DNA from 2 places in the Paenibacillus sp. FSL H8-0282 genome. Region 1 is predicted to be linked to the other one. Evidence: riboswitches for the same ligand, from Rfam matches in the RefSeq annotation. Region 1 holds a riboswitch; the other holds the start of a gene.
What was found. A riboswitch is a leader RNA that binds a small molecule or an ion and turns the genes downstream of it on or off. The one in region 1 is predicted to bind preQ1.
Positions count from the first base shown of each region.

Region 2: another riboswitch for preQ1. It lies ahead of queF (preQ(1) synthase); the one in region 1 lies ahead of NST94_RS06080 (queuosine precursor transporter).

Region 1 is NZ_CP150146.1:1,395,851-1,399,035, reverse strand. It holds gene NST94_RS06085 (AMP-binding protein) at 1-897, opposite strand, end outside; gene NST94_RS06080 (queuosine precursor transporter) at 1,176-1,889, opposite strand; PreQ1 riboswitch class I at 1,900-1,945, opposite strand; gene NST94_RS06075 (methyl-accepting chemotaxis protein) at 2,312-3,185, shown strand, end outside.
Region 2 is NZ_CP150146.1:3,719,470-3,722,654, reverse strand. It holds gene NST94_RS15970 (ABC transporter ATP-binding protein) at 1-90, shown strand, start outside; gene murB (UDP-N-acetylmuramate dehydrogenase) at 241-1,152, shown strand; gene NST94_RS15960 (hypothetical protein) at 1,217-1,552, opposite strand; PreQ1 riboswitch class I at 1,865-1,908, shown strand; gene queF (preQ(1) synthase) at 2,072-2,545, shown strand; gene queC (7-cyano-7-deazaguanine synthase QueC) at 2,575-3,185, shown strand, end outside.

The sequences.
Region 1 (3,185 bases):
ATAGCTCGCTTCTGAAGAACCGTAGGATTCATAAAGCCGCGCTCCACCAAACACTTCCATGCCCCTTTTCTTGGACAACTCCGACCACTTTGCACCTGAGCTAATAATCGCATCAATCTGTATCTGCCCAGGTACAGCCTGCTGCATCATGGATTCGATCATTGTTGGTACGACGAACAGCACCACGCCCGGAATTTGCTGGCACAGCTCTAACACCTGCGTGGCACTAAATTTTTGTGTGATATGAAAGGTTGCTCCACTATATAGACTCTGCATTACGGCGAATAAGGATAGGGAATGCACAAATGGACCTGGTGCCAAAACATCCTTCATAGCGTCCAATTCAAAAGCAATATTCGAGACCTCAAAGCTTTTTAACCATGATAAATGGGTACGCATATAACCTTTGGGCAATCCGGTTGTGCCTGAAGTAAAGCCAATAAATAATAATTCATTCGTCTCATCCAACTCAGCCTCCGGCTTCAGGGCAGCCAGCCACTGATCATAGGAACCTGTTCGTTCATTTGAGAAGGTCAATGTTTGGATCATTTGATCCTTGAAGGTCAGATTCTTTGCGGCTTCCGGCTCGGCAAAAATCATTGTCGGCTGGCACTGCTCTATAATAACCTGCAGTTCATTAGCACTCCACTTGGGATCTAAGGGAATGGGAACACAGCCCGCATAAATCGCCCCCAAAAAAACCTCAACAAATTCAATACGATTCGTAGATAAAATCGCGATTTTGTCATGCCTCAGACCCTTTTGCTGTAAGCCATTCGCGATTCTCCGCATCGTTTTTACTAATGTGGCATAGGTATGACTTGCTTGGTCATGGGTTAAGGCAATGCTGTCGGGCTGCTGTGCTGCATGACGCAGTATAGGAACTACTAGATTCATCCTAGATCACACCTGTTCGTATTTTCTGTGACTACCGATTATATACATTCTCTTCAATCGGACTGCCCCGCAAGTCCAGCCCAAACTAAAGGATATGTGATAAGCGCCATCGCCGGCGCTCCTGTTAAACTAACCCGCTAGAATTGCTACGATAGCTTATTTTAGCTTTATATTATTTTTATGTACACATCTTTCATGTAACTATTAAGTCCATCTTACAACGAAAAAACAGCCAGCACGCATCGATTATGATCGGTACGCGCTGGCTGTATTGTTGTTTAGTCCTTCTTTTGAACGGATGATGGTGAACCCTCTTCAGCAAAAGTAAAGGTTCGGGCGATATATAAGATAGGTGTGCTTACTGCGGTTAGTAAGAACTTCGCTAGATAAGTCGTAAGCAAAATTTCAAGCCATACATTCCAGTCATACAAGCCCGCAAACGCAATGGTACAGAAAATAAGTGTATCCACAAAGGAGCTAATCATCGTACTACCGTTGGAACGAATCCACAGCTGACTTGAGGTGCTGTAATATTTCCGAATCCAAGAGTACAACCGAACATCTAGGAACTGACTAATGAAGTAAGCAGTAAGACTACCCAAAGCTAGTCGAGGCATCAGCCCAAAAATCGTCTCCAAAGAAGACTGAGCGATATCGGTCTCCTGCGGCTTAAATACTAGTACCATCTGCATAATGACTGTAGTCATAAGCAAGGTGAAGAAACCAAACCAGACCGCTTTACGTGCTTCCGCTCTTCCGTACTTCTCATTAAGTAAATCGCTGGTCATATATAAAGTGACATACATCGTATTTCCGAGTGTCATCACAATATCAAATGGCATAGCAATCGTCTTAGCTACCTGAATGTTAGCAATTACAGTAGCAATACCTACCCAGGCGTACATTCCACTTTTCCCGAACAAGCGGTAACAGAGTAGAAAAAAAGCAAAATTGACAATAACAAATAAAACTCCCCACAGCAAATTAAACATATTACTGAAATTCCTCCTAGTTTTGTTTACGCGGGATGGTTACGAACCGCGGCTTACAATATTAAATTTTCGGAACAAAACATTAATACTCTATCACAATAGCGCTTAACAATCCATAAAAATAATATTTTTATATGAAATTGGTAGTTCCATTTCTTTTTTTTCGCCAATTATCTAAAATAGTCAGCAATAATTCATTTTTTTCAGAAAAAAATGCTCTATAGGACAAAACTTTCACTATTCATCCAGAGGTTAATTCTATAGAATAGTATCAAACACCTTATTCCCGATCCATTTAGTAGAAATATGACATAACTATGGAATATATCTCGGGTCGCCAATTTCCAGCAGTTGGCATGGAGTATCTAGTGAAGACTAAAAAAGAAATGACCTCACCGTCCATAAAAAAAGGAGAGAACGATATGTTTCGTATCAAGCATTCGATCAGTCGCAAATTTACGCGTTTATTATTTGTTGTTCTGTTGCTCACGTCTCTTTTGTTAAGCACCAGCTTCTATTTTATCTCTATCAGTATCTTCAACAGCTATGTTATGCCGCAGATTAACAAAATCCTTACTGCCGCTGCTCAGGACGTATATAAGAATCTCAACGTAATGCACGCCCAGCAAACCCTAAATAAGAACGATCAGTCTGCCACCAATCTCGAGTTCTATTTTCAGGAAAAGAGGAAACAACATGGAGTGGAAACCATTTTTCTGGTCAATCTGAAGGGGAAAGAAGCTGAGATTCTATCCGCAGATCACGATGCAAAATTGCAACGGGCAGAAAGTGTCACCGTATCCTCTGCAATGCAACAAGCCTCTAAAGGAAAAACTGGACTAAGCGATACATATAGCGACGCACATGGTATACATAAAACAGCTTATATCGGTATTCCCGGAAGTACGATGGTTATCGGTGTAAGCAGTGACGTAAGCTTCATTCAAGAAAAAACAGACAGTATTCTATGGACAAGTGCCGGAATCACACTTCTGACGTTGATCATCGGCCTAACTGGTGCATGGTTCATGAGTGTGCGTATAACACGTCCAATCTCAAAACTGGCAGCTTATAGTGCCCGGCTCGCAGAGGGAGATTTCACCGAAGAATTATCAGTTAAAGGAAATGACGAAGTTGCACAGTTGTCCGTAAGCTTCCAAGCGATGACCCAACGCCTGAAAGAAATGATTGGACATGTACTGGTAACCTCTAATACTGTCGTTGCGGATTCCAACTCTTTAAAAGAACGTGTTGAGGTTCTCAATGATATGGCGGAACACTCCAGCTCATCGGTAA
Region 2 (3,185 bases), 2.3 Mb from region 1:
TTTGGAATTGAAGCGGATATCGTTCCGGATCCACGTACGGGTGTGCCACTGTGTCTTCCTTACGAGCTTGCTGCCTATAAAGCTGTGTAATTATCATCTAAAATCATACAACGAACAGGCTCCCGTCATTGACAAGGGAGCCTGTTCGTTGTTACAGTTGTGGTTGCCTACAATTTCATAATAACTCTTTAAAATAGATCAAGGACCATCATTTATACATGGTTAAAGGAGCATGAAAACATGAATATTGACAAAATTCAAGATGACCTAGAGCAGCTAATGACTGCAGGAAAAGTGAAAAGTCATGAGAATTTAAAAGATCACGTGTACACTAAAATGGGCGGCAAAGCTGATATTTTGGCTGCACCAGCTACTTATGATGAAATTCAAAAGATCGTTACATATGCAGAACAAAATGGGATAACCCTTACGGTACTTGGGAATGGCTCCAATGTGATTATCCGTGATGGAGGTGTACGTGGGATCGTTCTGCAAACGGCAGGACTGACCGAAATGGGGATTCGCGACAATCTCTTATATGCACAATGTGGTGCCAAAATAATTGATGTTTCCAGATATGCGCTTGATAAGGAGCTTACGGGTCTTGAGTTCGCCTGTGGCATTCCAGGAACAGTTGGTGGAGCGCTCTATATGAACGCAGGTGCGTATGGCGGTGAGATCAAAGATGTCCTGCATAGTGCACTAGCTATAAATAAGAACGGGCAATTGGTAACTCTGCAAGGTGATGAGCTGCAATGGGGTTACAGAAAAAGCGTGTTCGCAAGCGGTGAGTACATTGTACTTGAGGCCAAATTTGCTATGACTTCCGGTGATGTTTTAACGATCAAGGCAAAAATGGATGAACTAACTTATTTACGTGAATCGAAGCAACCGCTTGAGTATCCATCCTGTGGGAGTGTATTTAAGCGGCCTCCAGGCCGTTTTGCAGGTCAGTTAATTCAAGAGAGCGGCTTACAGGGTACAAGAATCGGCGGTGCTGAGGTATCCAAGAAGCATGCGGGATTTATTGTGAATGCAGATAATGCAACAGCCAGTGATTACATCGGGCTAATCCACCATGTAAGAGCGACTGTGAAGGATAAATTCGGTGTAGAGCTGGAAACTGAAGTGGAGATCATTGGAGAAGAATAAACGATAAGCAAAAAGAGCCCGCAGATCGCTGTGGGCTCTTTTTGCTTATCATAATCATGTTCGTTTAATCTACTGAAAGGGTGTAATTAGCTCTGTCCGTAGTTATTTCTGCCTTGCGGTCGGCTAAGTCTACGATTTGAAGACCTTCAACAGCTAAATCATAAGTGGATTGTGGCAGGGATACCAGTTCACCATCGGCGTTAAGTGTGCTGCCGAAACCTCTTAATATCAGTGCACTTCCAAGATATTCATCAATTACGTCGTCTGCACTCCGGAAATCTACGGACTCTAAATTGAAATGAACTTTATCCAAATCACGAAGTTCTTTCTTTTCAATAGCGATTGTTTCATTCAAATGATTGTTAAGCCAATCCATAAGCTGCTGTATACTTTGTTCCATAAAATGCTCCCACCCTTAGCTCGAAGATTATTATGAATAAGTTACCCCTTTCTTAGGATCTGAATCCTTTTTTTTGCCACATCTTAATTAACCATATGAATAGTTCATGTGATTAAAAAGAAATCCGCGATCAAATTGCCGTGGTTTTTGAGCTTCCTAATCTCTACATACGCAGGTCTATCCACGTTAACCTGGAGTTATTTGCTGATCTATATAAGGTAACAGTAAAGAGTAGAACTTGTCAGGAGCGGGCTACCCATGGTATAGTTCAAGACGCAATATGCTTTAAGAAGAAGTCTGCGCTAAAGTTGTGCAGGAGAGGTTCGCGAACTCCCTCTATAAAAAACTAAGAATATATTAAACAGTACAAGCGGTTGCTGTCCTTTATCCGGACGTTGCTTCCGTTTCTTCTTAGTGGAGCCAAGTTTTCGAAATCTCGTTCTTCTTTCCATTACCGGCCAAGGCCGAAGGAAAAGAGAGGGGTTTTTTGTCGTGTCAGAAGGAAGATTGAAAGAGGAAATGCAGGAAGTTACTTTGCTTGGTAATCAGGGAACACAGTACAAGTTTGGTTATGATCCAGACATTCTGGAGGTGTTTGATAACAAACATCCCGGGCGTGATTATTTTGTTAAATTCAACTGCCCTGAGTTCACTAGCTTGTGTCCTGTAACGGGTCAGCCGGATTTTGCCACGCTGTATATTTCGTATATTCCTGAACAAAAAATGGTGGAATCCAAATCATTAAAGCTGTATCTGTTTAGCTTCCGCAACCATGGTGATTTTCATGAGGACTGTGTCAACATTATTATGAATGATCTGATCTCTCTGATGGATCCGCGTTACATTGAGGTATGGGGCAAGTTCACTCCGCGCGGAGGCATTTCAATTGATCCTTATTGCAACTATGGAAGACCGGGTACGAAGTATGAGGCGATGGCGGAACACCGCTTAATCAATCACGACCTCTATCCAGAAAAAGTGGACAACCGCTAAATTCCAACTTGTGATAAGGAGAGATTCATATGAACAAAAAAGCACTCGTCGTATTCAGCGGCGGACAAGATAGCACCACTTGCCTGGTTTGGGCATTGCAGCAGTATGAGGAAGTGCAGGTAGTTACCTTCAACTATAATCAACGTCATGCGGCTGAAATCGAAGTTGCAACAGAGATAGCAGCTAAGTTTAATGTAAAACAGCATATTCTTGATCTGGGGCTGCTCAATCAGCTGGCACCCAATGCACTTACCCGTCAGGATATAGATATCGTGGCTGGTGAAGGAGATGAGCTTCCAAGTACTTTCGTCGATGGACGGAATTTGTTGTTTTTATCTTTTGCCGCAATATTAGCTAAACAACTGGGGTACTCCCATATCGTCACTGGGGTTTGCCAAACGGACTTTAGCGGTTATCCGGACTGCCGTGATGTTTTTGTGAAATCATTGAATGTTACGCTGAACTTATCTATGGACTATGAGTTTGCGATCCACACTCCCCTAATGTGGCTGGATAAAAAAGAAACGTGGAAAATGGCCGATGCACTGGGGTATTTTGATTATGTTCGCGAACACACACTGACCTGTTACAACGGTATTATTGGCAGTGGCTGCGGTACTTGTCCAGCCTGTCTATTGCG